Regions from separate parts of the Streptomyces sp. MMBL 11-1 genome, predicted to be linked through region 3. Evidence: riboswitches for the same ligand, from Rfam matches in the RefSeq annotation. Region 3 holds a riboswitch; each other region holds the start of a gene.

Region 1 (4,922 bases), 1.3 Mb from region 3:
CCCCTGTTCCCGGGGGCGCCGGAAACCGGCCGAACGCCGACGGCATTCCATCCATGTCCGGGGGGACCAGGGCCTGGTCCGCAGCCTTGTCCAGGCGCGGATCGGCGTGGAGAAAGGCGCACCACCATGACATCGGCGCAGGTCGACGAGGGACAGGCCGACAGGGGCCGGCCCGGCGGCGACGCCGGGACATCCGGGACCAGTGGCGAGGGATACCAGCGCGGTCTGGGCGCTCGTCAGATTCAGATGATCGCCATCGGCGGAGCCATCGGGACCGGGCTCTTCCTCGGCGCGGGCAAAGCCATCGACCGGGCCGGACCCAGCCTCGTCCTGGCCTACGTCATCGCGGGCCTGGTCATCTTCTTCATCATGCGGGCCCTGGGTGAACTGCTCATGTACCGCCCGGTATCCGGCTCCTTCTCGGAGTACGCCCGGGAATTCCTCGGCCCCTTCTTCGGATTCGTCACCGGCTGGACCTACTGGCTCTTCTGGGTCGTCACCGGAATCACCGAAGTCACCGCCGCCGCCACCTATATGACGTACTGGTGGAACATTCCCCAGTGGCTGTCCGCACTCGCCTTCACCGTCATTCTGTACGGCGCCAACCTGATCTCCGTGAAGCTCTTCGGCGAGCTGGAGTTCTGGTTCTCCATGGTCAAGGTCACCGCGATCATCGGCATGATCCTGATCTGCGCGGGCGTCCTCACCGTCGGATTCTCCGACGCCGGCGACACCGCCACCGTCGCCAACCTCTGGAACGACGGCGGCTTCTTCCCCAACGGCATCACCGGCACCCTCATGACGCTCCAGATCGTCATGTTCGCCTTCCTCGCCGTCGAACTCGTCGGCGTCACCGCCGGGGAGTCCAAGAACCCCGAGACCGTGCTGCCCAAGGCCATCAACACCGTGCCGTGGCGCATCGCCGTCTTCTACGTCGGCGCGCTGATCATGATCCTCTCGGTCGTGCCCTGGTCCACCTTCGAACCCGACGCCTCCCCGTTCGTGAAGGCCTTCGAGGAGATGGGGCTCGGCGTCGGCGCCGCGGTCGTCAACTTCGTCGTCCTCACCGCCGCGCTCTCCTCCTGCAACTCCGGCATGTACTCCACCGGCCGCATGCTCCGCGACCTCGCCCTCAACGGCCAGGGCCCCCGCGCCTTCGCCCGGCTGACGAAGAACGGCCTGCCGCTGGCGGGCACCACGTTCTCCGCCGCCCTGATGCTCGTCGGCGTGTGGATCAACTACCAGTGGCCGGGCAAGGCGTTCACCTACGTCGTCTCCTTCGCGACCATCTCCGGCATGTGGGCCTGGATCATGATTCTGATCAGCCAGATCCGCTACCGCCGCGCGGCCGACGCCGGTCTGCTCCCGCCGTCCTCGTTCAAGGCCCCCGGAGCCCCGTACACGAGCTGGTTCGCGCTCCTGTTCATCGGCCTGGTCATCGTGATGATGGCGATCGACGGGGACACCAGGATCTCGCTCTACTGCGCACCGCTGTGGGCGCTCATCCTCTTCGTCTCCCACCGGGCGCTCCGGTCACGCACCCCCGAGGAGAAGGCCACCGCCGGCAACCCCTGACCCGAGGGCAGGCCCCACACCGCCCTCCTCCCGGACCGCCCCCGGCCGCCCCAACGGCCGACGGCGTCCAGCATGCGGGCCCCCGCGTACCACCCATCGGTACGCCGGGGGCCCGCTGCTTATCCTGGCGCCATGCTGACCATCACCCAGGCGCTCCACGACCAGATCGTCGCCCACTCCCGCGCCGACCACCCCGACGAGGCGTGCGGAGTGGTCGCGGGCCCGGCCGGGACGGACCGCCCCGAGCGCTTCATCCCGATGCTCAACGCCGCCCGCTCGCCCACGTTCTACGAGTTCGACTCGGCCGACCTCCTCAAGCTCTACCGCGAGATGGACGACCGCGACGAGGAGCCCGTGATCGTCTACCACTCGCACACGGCGACCGAGGCCTACCCCTCCCGCACCGACGTCACCTACGCCAACGAACCAGGAGCCCACTACGTCCTGGTCTCCACCGCCGACACCGACGACGCCGGACCCTTCCAGTTCCGCTCGTACCGCATCGTGGACGGCGAGATCACCGAGGAGGACGTACGGGTCGTCGAGGCGTACTGACCCACCCGGGTGCCCCCACAGGGCCCCGCACGGGTCTGGCACACTGCCCCCAGACCCAACAAGGCAGCAGGAACCAGGAAGCCGGTGCGAATCCGGCACGGTCCCGCCACTGTGACCGGGCCCCCTCCCACGCGGACGACTCCCCAGCGGACGACGACGCACCGGAGGGCGGCCCGGAAGTCAGGAACTGGCCCGCCGCCTTCTCGCATCGACCAGGGGACGCGGAAATCCCCCGGAGAGGCCACGCCATGCCCCGGCGCACCCCCGCGCTCATAGCCGCCGCCGTGCTGCTCCCGCTCGCCCTCACCGCCTGCTCCACCCCGGACGGCGGCGACACCGCCACCACCGGGGACAAGGCCGCGGCCAGGAGCGACGGCTTCCCGTACACCGTCAAGAACTGCGGCGTCACCACCACGTACACGGCCCCGCCGCGACGCGTCGTCACCATGAACCAGCACGTCACCGAGATCATGCTGGAACTGGGCCTGGCGAAGTCCCTCGTCGGCACCGCCTACCTCGACGACCAGGTCCTGCCGAAGTACGCGAAGGACTACGCGTCCGTCCCGGTCATCGCGAAGGAGTACCCCTCCTACGAGCAGGTCCTCGCCGCCAACCCCGACTTCGTCTACGGCGGCTACGCCAGCGCGTTCGCGGCAGGCGACGGGCGCGGGCGCGAGGCGCTGAAGAAGTCCGGCATCGAGACCCGCCTCAACGCCGAGAGCTGCACCAAGGGCGACCAGCCCATGGACACCCTCTACGAGGAGATCCGCGAGGTCGGCCGCACCTTCGGCGTCAGCGACCGCGCCGAGGCCTGGATCAAGCGGGCCGAGGCCGACAACGCCGCCACCGCCGAGAAGCTCGCCGGCCTGAAGCCCGTCTCCGTCTTCGTCTACGACAGCGGCGACAAGACCGCGTTCACCGCCGGCGGCGAAGGCATCGGCAACGAACTGATCGAGCGGGCCGGCGGCACCAACGTCTTCGCCGACCTCGACAAGCCCTTCGGCGACGCCTCCTGGGAGAACGTCGTCGCCCGCAGGCCCGAGGCGATCGTGATCTACGACTACGGGGCCACCACCGTCGAACAGAAGAAGAAGCGCCTCCTCACCGACCCGGCCCTCGCCGACATCCCGGCCATCAGGAACAAGCGCTTCGCGGTCATGCCGCTCTCCGACGCGGTCCTCGGCGTCCGCGTCCCCGCCGCCGTCGACAAGCTCGCCGCCCAGCTCCACCCGGGGGCCACCACCCCGTGAGCTGCCGCACCGCCGCACCGCGACGGCCGCTCCGCTACACCCTGGTGCTCGGCGCCCTCGCCGTGCTCCTCGCCGCCGCCGTCATCGCCGCACTCGCCCTCGGCTCCGTCCGCATCCCGCCCGGCCAGGTCCTCTCCATCCTGACCGGGCGGGCGGACGCGAGCCCGTTCCGCACGATCGTCCTGGACGTCCGCCTTCCCCGGGTGCTGCTCGGCATCGTCGTCGGCGCCGGACTCGCCGTCATCGGCACCGTCCTCCAGGCCCTCGTACGCAACCAGCTCGCCGACCCGTTCCTCCTCGGCGTCTCCTCCGGGGCCTCCACCGGCGCCGTCCTGGTGATCGTCCTCGGCATCGGCGCGACCCTCGCCACCACCGTCACCATCCCCGCCGCGGCCTTCGCCGGTGCGCTGCTCTCACTGCTCCTCGTCTACACCCTGGCGCGCGGCGGAGGCGGCCTCGCCACCAACCGGCTCGTCCTCGCCGGGGTCGCCGTCTCCTACGTCCTCTCCGCCCTGACCAGCCTGATCCTGGTCACCTCCGCCCGCGCCGACCACCTCCAGGAAGTTCTCTACTGGACCCTCGGCGGCCTCGGCGCGGCCCGCTGGGACATGCTCGCGCTCCCCGCGGTCACCCTGGCCGTCGGCACCGCCGTACTCCTCACCCTGGCCCGGCCGCTCGACCTGCTCCTGGTGGGGGAGGAGGGCGCGACCGTCCTCGGCCTCGACACCGCCCGCTTCCGGGCCGCCGTCTTCGTCCTCGCCTCCCTCATGACCGGGGCGCTCGTCGCGTACAGCGGGGCGATCGGCTTCGTCGGGCTGATGGTCCCGCACATGGCCCGGATGGCCGTCGGCGCCGCGCACCGGGCACTGCTCCCGGTCGTCGCCCTCGGCGGAGCGGTGTTCCTGGTCCTCGCCGACCTGGCCGCCCGGACACTCGCCGCCCCGCAGGACATCCCGGTCGGCGTCCTCACCGCGCTGACCGGCGGCCCGTTCTTCCTCTGGATGCTCCGCCGCCGCCCCGAGGGAGCACCCGCATGACGACGTCACCCGTAGAGGGAGCCCGCCCATGACCACGCTGCGCACCGAGGGACTCTCGTACGGCGTCGGCGAGGGCCGCCACCTCGTCGACTCCGTCGACCTCACGGCCGCCGACGGCGAGACCGTCGGCCTCGTCGGCCCCAACGGCAGCGGCAAGACCACCCTCCTGCGCTGCGTCTACGGCACCCTGCGCCCCACCCACGGCCGCGTCCTCCTCGACGGCGACGACCTCGCCGCCCTCCCCGTGAAGGCCCGCGCCCAGCGCATCGCCACCGTCCCGCAGGACGGCCACGCCGGCTTCGAGCTCACCGTCGGCCAGGTCGTCGCGATGGGCCGCGCCCCGCACAAACGGTTCTGGGAGGCGGACACCGCCGCCGATGCCGCCCTGGTCGCCGACGCCCTCGCCCGGGTCGGCATCGCCGCCCTCGCCCCCCGTACGTTCGCCTCCCTCTCCGGCGGCGAACGCCAGCGCGCCCTGGTCGCCCGCGCCCTGGTCCAGCGGCCG
Region 2 (4,922 bases), 4.2 Mb from region 3:
GCTCGGCGAGGTCGCAGGACGCCTCGTACGCGGCCAGCATGATCCGCTCGGAGATCTTCGTGGAGAGCGCGCGGGCCCCGGGGGAGTCGAACGGCAGCCGCAGCTGGAAGAAGACGTCCTGGAGGCCCATCGCGCCCAGGCCCACCGGCCGCCAGCGGGAGTTGGAGCGCCCGGCCTGCTCGGTCGGGTAGAAGTTGATGTCGACGACCCGGTCCAGGAAGGTCACGGCGGTGCGGACCGTGGCGTCCAGGCGGTCCCAGTCGATCGAGCCGTCCGCCACGAACGCGCCGAGGTTGACCGAGCCCAGGTTGCAGACGGCCGTCTCGCCGTCGTCGGTGACTTCGAGGATCTCGGTGCACAGGTTCGAGGAGTGGACGACCCGGCCCGGCTCGGCGGTCTGGTTCGCGGTCCGGTTGGAGGCGTCCTTGAACGTCATCCAGCCCTGGCCGGTCTGCGCGAGCGTCCGCATCATCCGGCCGTACAGCTCACGCGCGGGGATCGTCCTGCGGGCCAGGCCCTTGGCCTCGGCCGCCCGGTAGGCCGCGTCGAACGCGTCGCCCCACAGGTCGACCAGCTCGGGCACGTCGGCCGGGGAGAACAGCGACCACTCGGTGTCCGCGTCGACCCGGCGCATGAACTCGTCCGGGATCCAGTGCGCCAGGTTGAGGTTGTGCGTACGCCGCTGGTCCTCGCCCGTGTTGTCGCGGAGCTCCAGGAACTCCTCGATGTCCGCGTGCCAGGTCTCCAAGTAGACCGCCGCCGCGCCCTTGCGCCGGCCGCCCTGGTTCACCGCCGCGACGGAGGCGTCCAGCGTCTTGAGGAACGGCACGATGCCGTTGGAGTGCCCGTTGGTGCCCCGGATCAGCGAACCCCGTGCGCGGATGCGGGAGTACGACAGACCGATGCCGCCCGCGTGCTTGGAGAGCCGCGCCACCTGGTGGTAGCGGTCGTAGATCGAGTCGAGCTCGTCCTTCGGCGAGTCCAGCAGATAGCAGGAGGACATCTGCGGGTGCCGGGTGCCGGAGTTGAAGAGCGTGGGGGAGGAGGGGAGGTAGTCCAGCCGGCTCATCAGCCCGTACAGCGCGGCGACCTCGTCCAGCGCCCGCGCCGAGTCGTCCTCGGCGAGACCGGCGGCCACGCGCAGCATGAAGTGCTGCGGGGTCTCGATGACCTGGCGGGTGATCGGGTGGCGCAGCAGGTAGCGGCTGTGCAGCGTCCGCAGGCCGAAGTAGCCGAAGCGGTCGTCGGCGGCGTCCGCCAGGGCCTGCTCGACCAGCCGGTCGAGGGCGGCGGAGTGGAGCGCGACGAACGCGGCGGTGCGCTCCGCGATCAGGCCCTCGCGGTGGCCCACGGCGACCGAGGCGGAGAAGGACGTCGCGCCCTGGCCCGCCGCCTCGTCCGCGATCGTGCGGGTCAGCAGCCGGGCGGCCAGCCGGGAGTACGCCGGGTCCTCGGAGATCAGCCCGGCGGCGGCCTCGGTGGCCAGCGAGCGCAGCTCGGCCTCGTCGGAACGGGCGTTGCGCCCGCGCAGCGCGGCGGCGGCGACCCGGCCGGGGTCGGTGTCGGGAAGATCGACGGTGAGGTCGGTCAGGGTCCGCAGCAGGGCGGTCCCGGGTCCGTCGTTCGTGCCTTCGCCGGACGTGGTGGAGGCAGCGGATCCGGTGGCTGAAACCGGATCGGCGGGCGCGATGGTCACTGGGCTTTCCCTCGCTCGGCAGGGGCCGGCGGAAGGCAGGGGAGCCGGGCAGCGCGAGACCCGGGGCAGGGCAGCACGGCTGACGGCGTCCACCGGCCTATCCGCGAGACCCGGACGTCTGGCGTCCGGTTCGGTCGAGCCGGACGCGCTGTCGACAGGTCTTCGGACTTGTGGGTGCGCAAAAGCACACCGATCACACCGTTGCGGGACAGTTCCGGATTCGCACCGGATTCCCCTGCGGCGACAGCGAGGTCGAGCATACATGTGGGGGCCGCCGGATGAAGCGGCCCCCACATGTTGTGTCGCGGGGATTCAGGGCGTCTCTCAGGCGGGCGCCCCCGGCTTCGGCCGGAAGGCCATGGGCCGTGGTCCCGGCACCGGTTCCCCGACCCCTTCGAGGGGCCGCGCGAACGGTCCGAGGGGCTGTGCGAACCGTCCTAGGGGCTGCGCGAAGCCGGGCCGACGGTAGATCCTATGGGCTCCGGGCACGGCCGGCCGTGTCGGCGGCGCCGGCGCCCGTACGCCGTCGGCGGACCGGGCGCACTCGACGCGCGCGTCCGCACGAGGGCATCTCCCGCGCCCGCCCTGACCGGCAGATCCGTCAGCCGCTCGCTCCCACATCGTTGTTGGGGGCGCCGTCGCCCACCGGCGGCAGGTCGCCGCGCTCGACCGGCTGCTCCCCGGGAGCCTCCCCGGCCGGCCGGTCCCCGGGGACCTCCCCGGCCGGCCGTTGACCGGGAGCCTCCCCGGCCGGCGGCAGGACCTGGTCCAGCTCGTGGTCGTCGGCGCGGTGGGCGGCCCGCGCCGCCGACCGCAGGGTCGCCCGGTCCACCTCTTCGCGCGCCCCGCTCACGGTGACCACGAGTCCGCCCTTCTCCCGGGCGTAGGCGTGGCCCGACTCCGTGGCCCGGTACCACTGTCCGCCGTCCCGCTCGCACGTCACCAGGGGCCCCTCGTCGCCGGCGGGCGCGGGGTCCTTCCTGCAGTCGGCCCCGGCGTGGGCCCGGCGTTCCACCCGCAGGTGGAGCTGCCCGCCGTCGGGCGTGGTGTAGACGCTGCCGAACCCGTCGTCGCCGATCACCCCCACCGACTGGCGGGCCAGGGTGTACCCCGGGACCTCGGTCACCCACACATGCTCAGCGACGGTCTGTACGGCCAGGGCCCGCGCCTCCAGCTCCGCCCGGTCGGGCACCGGGGCCGCCGAGGCGCTCCCCGTCGCCCGCGCGTCGGACGCCACCTCGGTGCCGCAGCCCGTCGCGGCCAGGGTGAGTGTCAGTGCCAGGGCCGTGAGCGCGGGCCGGAGCCGGGGGTGCGAGGTCATGGGCGCATCCTTTCGTACGGTGAGGTCTCCGCGCATCGGGAGACCGAGCGGGTCCCGGGCCCGCGCGTGGGCGCGAAAAGGGGCCGCCGCACCTTCTGGAAGGGGTGCGGCGGCCCGGTGCGCCGGTGGTGCGGTGTTCAGCAGCAGCGGAAGCCTTCGCGGGGGTCCGCCTCGCGGGCGTCCGTGCGGCTGCGTTCGAAGGCGCGACGGTCCATCACCGGGGCGTCCGGATCGTGGGCCCTCGCGTGCGCCACATAGCGGTCGTACGTGGACTCGCCGGTCAGCTCACGGACGTACCAACGGATCCGGGCAGCCACCCGGCGTACGTCCGCGACCGTCATGTCCGGCTCCCCGTCCCCGCCGCCTCCTTGCGGATGCCGCCCTCGGGGCCGACGCCGGCGGAGGCGAGTTCGGCCTTCTCCTCCTTGGTCGCGAAGAGCGAGGCCGGGGCGACGAGCTTGGACTCGACGTACGGCGCCTCGTGGAGCTTGACGCTCTCCGGGTCGCGGATGGCCTTGTAGCAGACCCGCCCGGCGTCCACGAGCACCACGATGATGAGGAGCGCGAAGAGCGCGCTCAGCACCCCGTCGACGGTGGAGTTGGTGACGACGGTCCGCATGTCGTCCATGCTCTTGGCGGGGGCCAGCACCTCGCCCGCGTCGATGCCCGCCTGGTACTTGTCGCGCTGGGCGAAGAAGCCGATCTTGACGTCGTCGGAGAAGATCTTCTGCCAGCTCGCGGTGAGGGTGACCGCCACGTCCCAGGCGAGCGGGACCGCGGTGACCCACGCCCACTTCAGGCGGCCGGACTTGACGAGCAGGGTGGTGCAGACGGCCAGGGCGACGGCGGCCAGCAACTGGTTGGCGATGCCGAAGAGCGGGAAGAGCTGGTTGATGCCGCCCAGCGGGTCGTGCACGCCGACCCAGAGGAAGTAGCCCCAGCCGCCGACCACGACGGCGCTGGCGAACCAGACACCCGGCTTCCAGCTCACCTCACGGAACGGCTTGTGGACGTTGCCCAGCATGTCCTGGAGCATGAAGCGTCCGACCCGGGTCCCGGCGTCCACGGTGGTGAGGATGAAGAGCGCCTCGAACATGATGGCGAAGTGGTACCAGAACGCCTTCATCGCGGTCCCGCCGACCACCGCGGAGAAGATCTCCGCCATGCCGAGCGCGAACGTGGGCGCGCCCCCGGTCCGGGAGAGCAGGCTCGCCTCCTCGACGTCCTTGGCGGCCTGGGCCAGGGCGTCCGGGGTGATGGTGAAGCCGAAGTTGGCCACGGCCTGGGAGGCGGACTGGACGCTGTCGCCGATCACGCCGGCGGGTGCGTTGATGGCGAAGTAGAGGCCGGGGTCGATGATGCAGGCGGCGATCATCGCCATGATCGCCACGAACGACTCGACCAGCATGGCGCCGTAGCCGATCATCCGGATCTGCGTCTCCTTCTGGACCATCTTCGGCGTGGTGCCGGAGGAGACCAGGGAGTGGAAGCCGGAGAGCGCGCCGCAGGCGATGGTGATGAAGACGAACGGGAACATCGAGCCGGCGAAGACCGGGCCCGAGCCGCTGGAGGCGAAGTCGGTGACCGCGGGCATCTTCAGGGTCGGCAGGGCGACGACCACACCCAGGGCCAGGAGCCCGATCGTGCCGACCTTCATGAAGGTGGAGAGGTAGTCGCGCGGAGCCAGCAGCAGCCACACGGGGAGCACGGAGGCGAAGAACCCGTACACGATCATCCAGATGACCAGCGTGCCCGGCTCCAGCGTGAAGAAGTCCGCCCACGACGACTCGGCGACCCAGCCGCCCGAGACGATCGCGAGGAGCAGCAGCGCGACGCCGATGAAGGAGACCTCGCTGACCCTGCCGGGCCGCAGAGTGCGCAGGTAGACACCCATGAAGAGGGCGA
Region 3 (4,922 bases):
GCCCCGCTCGCGCAGCCAGGCCAGCGCCCTCACCGTCCCGCGCGTCCCGGGCACGATCACCAGGTCCGCGTCGGCCAGCTCCTCCGCCCGGTCCACGAACCGCACGACGACGCCCGGTTCGGCGGCCAGCGCGTCCACGTCCGTGAAGTTCGACATGAGCGGCACCGCGCAGACCGCCACCCGCAGCACGTCCTCGCCGTGCGGGCGAGCCACGACCGACTCCCGCACCGCACCCCGCAAGGACACCCGCAGGCCGTCCTCCTCGTCGATGCCGAGCCCGTGGGCGAACGGCAGCACCCCGTACGTCCGCCGCCCGGTCAGCCCGTACAGCATGTCCAGGCCCGGCTCCAGCAGGGAGACGTCGCCCCGGAACTTGTTCACCAGGTAGCCCGCGACCAGCGCCTGGTCCTCGGGGCCCAGCAACGCCGTTGTTCCGAAGAACGACGCGAAGACCCCGCCCCGGTCGATGTCCCCGACCACCAGCACGGGGAAGCGGGCGGCCCGCGCGATCCCCATGTTCACGATGTCGGTGCGCCGGAGATTGATCTCGGCGGGGGAGCCCGCCCCCTCGCAGATCACCGCGTCGTACGTCGACCGCAGCTCCTCCAGGCAGTCCGTCACCGTGCCGAGCAGCGCCTCCTGACGGCCCCCGTGGTACCCCCGGGCGCTCATCTCGCCGACCGGCTTCCCCATCAGGACCACCTGGCTGGAGCGGTCGCTGCCGGGCTTCAGCAGCACCGGGTTCATCAGGGCCGTCGGCTCCACCCGGGCGGCCTGCGCCTGCATCGCCTGGGCCCGCCCGATCTCCGCGCCCTGTCGGGTCACGAAGGAGTTCAGGGACATGTTCTGGGCCTTGAAGGGCGCGACCTTCACGCCCCGGCGCTTAAGCCAGCGGCAGATGCCCGCCGTGACGACGCTCTTGCCCGCGTCCGATGTGGTGCCCGCGACCAGCAGTCCGCCGCTCATGCCCGCTCCCGTTCCCGTACCGCGTTCCGTCCCGGACCGTTCATGACCGTCCCCACTTCCGCCCCGTGACCGTCCGGCCCGCGACCAGCCGCCCCGCCACGCACACACCGAGGGCCAGCGTGCTCACCCGGCGCGACAGCCGTACCGCACGTTCGATGTCCGCTCCCCGCACGGCCCGCCCGGACTCCCCGTTCAGCACCGGCCGGTGCTCGACGCGCCCCGCGTACGCCAGCGTCCCGCCCAGCCGTACGCCGAGCGCACCCGCGAACGCTGCCTCCACCGGCCCCGCGTTCGGGCTCGGGTGACGCCCCGCGTCCGCCCTCCAGGCGCGTACGGCCTCCCGGGGCCGCCCACCGCCCGCCACGGCCAGCGCGGCCGTCAGACGGGCGCCGGGCCACCCCGCGAGGTCGTCCAGGCGGGCCGAGGCCCAGCCGTAACGGCGGTAGCGGGGGGACTTGTGGCCGACCATCGCGTCGAGCGTGTTCACGGCCCGGAAGCCGACGAGCCCCGGGACCCCGCCGATCGCCCCCCACACCAGCGCGCCGACAACGGCGTCCGAGGTGTTCTCGGCGACCGACTCGACGACCGCGCGGGCGATCCCGGGGCCGTCGAGGGAGTGCGGATCGCGACCGCACAGGTGCGGCAGCCGCTCCCGCGCGGCCTCCAGGTCCCCGGCGGCCAGGGCGCCGCCGATGGCGCGCGCCTCCCGGCCGAGCGACGTCCCCCCGACGACGGACCAGGCGGTGGCGGCGGTCAGCGCGACGGCGAGCGCGGGGCGGTCCCGGGTGGCGCGGGCGGCCAGCGCGGCGGCCCCGACGGCGCCGCCGGCGCACACGAGGGTGTGCAGGGCGCCCCGGCCCCGGTCGTCACGCCACAGCAGGGATTCGGCCCGCGCGGCTGCGCGGCCGAATCCGGCGACGGGATGGCCCCGACGGGGGTCGCCGAGCAGAGCGTCGGCGATCAGCCCGGCCGTGGCGCCGTACGCGAAGACGCGGTCGGCACGCACGGCTCAGCCCGTCGCGGGGAGAGGCGTTCCGGAAGGGGGATGAGGGGGGACAGGAAGCGGCACACGGCGGCCGGGCATGGCGTATGTCCTCACTCAGGGTCCGCGCCCTGGTTCGACGTGACCGGCGACGAGAGTCTCCTGGCTTCCGGATCCGCAGTTCCCCCGGCCTTCCAGCCCGTGTTCCGTGGGCCGTGACGTCCGGTGTGGGGGAGTGCTCCCCGGTGACAGTGGCGGGACCGCGCCGGATTCGCACCGGCTTCCTCTGCTGTCGCCGTAAATGGCTCCGGCAGTCCACCACGCCCCGCGAACAACCGTCAACTCGCTGTTGACCTGCGAGGCTCCACTGTGCGCAGACGCACATCGGGCCGGACACACGAGGGTGTGTCCGGCCCGAGGGAGAAGCGGGGTGCGGGGTCAGGCGACGATCAGGTAGATCCCGTACGCGACCGCCGCCACGCACGCCGCGAAGCAGACGTACGCCGCGGTGCGCGCCAGCGCGACCGACCCGCCGCCGGCGGCGCCGCTTCCGGCCGTGGCGGACTGCTTGGAGAGGGCGACGATGCCCAGGGTGAAGAGGCCGACCAGCGCGACGGTGACCACGAGGCTGACACCGAACACGGAGGCGAGGGCTGCCCAGTCGATTTTCATGCGGATCTGTCCTTACACCTTGGCCGGCGGCCGGGCCGGGTCGTCGGGCGACGAGGCCGGGGCCGGGATGGTGGTTGCGAGGTCGGCGGCCGGGGCGCCGGCGGGCGGCGGCTGGACCGCGGCGATGGCGGTGGTGACGACGCCCTGGGGCTCGCCCTCCCCGTCCGGGTCGTTGACGTTGGTGTGGTCCACCGGCTGGCGGCGCGAGGCCAGCCAGATGGCGAAGGAGCCGCCCACGAGCACGACCGCGGTGACGGTGATGCCCCAGGGGCCCTGCTTGGTCAGGAACTCGGCGCCCGCGCCGATCAGACCGGCCGCCGGGAGCGTCAGACCCCAGGCGACGAACATCCGGGTGGCGGTGGACCAGCGGACCACGCCCCCCTTGCGGCCGAGACCCGCGCCCATCACGGCGCCGGAGCAGGACTGGGTGGTGGAGAGCGAGAAGCCGAGGTGCGAGGAGGCCAGGATGACCGTCGCCGCGCTGGTCTGGGCGGCGAAGCCCTGCGGCGGCTGGAGGTCGGTCAGCCCCTTGCCCATCGTGCGGATGATGCGCCAGCCGCCGAGGTAGGTGCCGAGCGCGATGGCCACACCGGCGGAGACGATGACCCACAGCGGCGGGTTGGAGCCGGGGGCGAGGACGCCACTGGTGACCAGCGCCAGCGTGATGATGCCCATCGTCTTCTGGGCGTCGTTGGTGCCGTGGGCGAGCGAGACGAGACCGGCGGAGGCGATCTGTCCGGCCCGGTAGCCCTTGGCGGTCGACTTGAGCTGACCCTCGTCGGTGACGTTCCGGTTGATCCGGTACGTCAGCCGCGTGGCCAGCATCGCGGCGATACCGGCGACCAGCGGGGCGGCGATCGCCGGGAGCAGCACCTTGGTGACGACGGTGCCGCCGTTGATCGAGGACCAGCCCGCCGACATGACCGCGGCGCCGATCAGACCGCCGAACAGGGCGTGGGAGGAGCTGGAGGGCAGGCCGACCAGCCAGGTCAGGAGATTCCACAGGATGGCGCCGACGAGCGCCGCGAAGATGACCTCGGTTCTGATGCCGTCCTCGTTGACGATCCCGCCGGAGATCGTCTTGGCGACCTCCACCGACAGGAACGCGCCGATCAGGTTGAGAACGGCGGACATCGCCACCGCTGTCTTGGGTTTCAGGGCGCCGGTCGAGATGGTGGTCGCCATCGCGTTGGCGGTGTCGTGGAAACCGTTCGTGAAATCGAACACGAGAGCTGTCACGACCACAATCGCAAGCAGCAGCGTGATGTGTTCCATTTACCCAGGCAATCGTTCGACGTCAGTGGCACGTGGACCGTAGGCAACCTGGATGAACGGAAGGTGAACTGAGCGGGGCGCCACGGTGACCCCAAGCGGAGTGGGTTGCCTCCGCTTGTACGCGGGAGGGGCCGCGCGACGCCAGTGGGGCGGGATGTGGGCTGCCCTTTGCCACTAGTTGGCGAACATTTTGAACGGCTGTTCGGCACCCGGAAGAGACCCCCGTCACCTTCCCTGTGACGTTCCGGTTGCGCGTCCTGCCCTCTACGCTCGCCCCATGAGCGAGCAACAGCCGGAATCCGTCGGCCGGGCCTGGCTGGACGTCGTGGCAACGGCCCGCCGCAGCGCGGCGGACGGCCTGGTCGTCGGCACCTCGGGCAATGTCTCGGCCCGCGTCGGCGACCTGGTCCTGGTCACGCCCAGCGGGGTGCCCTACGACCGGCTCGGCCCCGGGGACGCGGTCGGCGTCGACCTGGAAGGCCGCCAGGTCCTCGGGAACCTCGGGCCGACCAGCGAACTCCCCCTCCACCTGGCGGTCTACCGCTCCACCGACGCCGCCGCCGTGGTCCACACCCACGCCGTGCACGCCACCGCCGTCTCCACCCTCGTCACCGAGGTGCCGCTCGTCCATTACGCCGCCGCCATCCTCGGCGGCCCCGTCCGCACCGCCGCCTACGCCCGCTACGGCACCCCGGAGCTGGCCGAGGCCATGCTCGGGGCCCTGGCGGGCCGCACCGGCTGTCTGCTCGCCAACCACGGCACCGTCACCTACGGCGACACGCTCGACCAGGCCTACGAGCGCACCGCCCAACTGGAGTGGCTCTGCCGCCTCTGGCTCACCGCGAGCTCCGTACCCGGCCGCACCCCGGCCCTGCTCGACGCGGCCCAGCTGGACGAGGTGACGGAAGCGCTCAAGGGATACGGCCAGCCCGGCTGAGCCGCGCTCGGCGCCCGCTCCTTCTCCGCCGGCGCCCGCTGCTCGCCTACGGGCGCCCTCGTGTCCGCCGGAGCCCGGGCGCCGGGTCCG

The links. A riboswitch is a leader RNA that binds a small molecule or an ion and turns the genes downstream of it on or off. The one in region 3 is predicted to bind cobalamin.
Region 1: another riboswitch for cobalamin. It lies ahead of PSQ21_RS11475 (ABC transporter substrate-binding protein); the one in region 3 lies ahead of PSQ21_RS05920 (cobalamin biosynthesis protein).
Region 2: another riboswitch for cobalamin. It lies ahead of PSQ21_RS25015 (ribonucleoside-diphosphate reductase subunit alpha); the one in region 3 lies ahead of PSQ21_RS05920 (cobalamin biosynthesis protein).

What each region holds. Positions count from the first base shown of each region.
Region 1 is NZ_CP117709.1:2,674,442-2,679,363, reverse strand. Features, by position in the region: gene PSQ21_RS11485 (amino acid permease) at 127-1,575, shown strand; gene PSQ21_RS11480 (Mov34/MPN/PAD-1 family protein) at 1,708-2,130, shown strand; cobalamin riboswitch at 2,150-2,340, shown strand; gene PSQ21_RS11475 (ABC transporter substrate-binding protein) at 2,379-3,380, shown strand; gene PSQ21_RS11470 (FecCD family ABC transporter permease) at 3,377-4,417, shown strand; gene PSQ21_RS11465 (ABC transporter ATP-binding protein) at 4,446-4,922, shown strand, end outside.
Region 2 is NZ_CP117709.1:5,572,566-5,577,487, forward strand. Features, by position in the region: gene PSQ21_RS25015 (ribonucleoside-diphosphate reductase subunit alpha) at 1-1,696, opposite strand, end outside; cobalamin riboswitch at 1,833-1,956, opposite strand; gene PSQ21_RS25020 (hypothetical protein) at 2,298-3,017, opposite strand; gene PSQ21_RS25025 (YbdD/YjiX family protein) at 3,155-3,358, opposite strand; gene PSQ21_RS25030 (carbon starvation CstA family protein) at 3,355-4,922, opposite strand, start outside.
Region 3 is NZ_CP117709.1:1,385,567-1,390,488, reverse strand. Features, by position in the region: gene PSQ21_RS05925 (cobyric acid synthase) at 1-966, opposite strand, end outside; gene PSQ21_RS05920 (cobalamin biosynthesis protein) at 1,007-1,972, opposite strand; cobalamin riboswitch at 2,104-2,235, opposite strand; gene PSQ21_RS05915 (hypothetical protein) at 2,387-2,620, opposite strand; gene PSQ21_RS05910 (inorganic phosphate transporter) at 2,633-3,895, opposite strand; gene PSQ21_RS05905 (class II aldolase/adducin family protein) at 4,173-4,832, shown strand.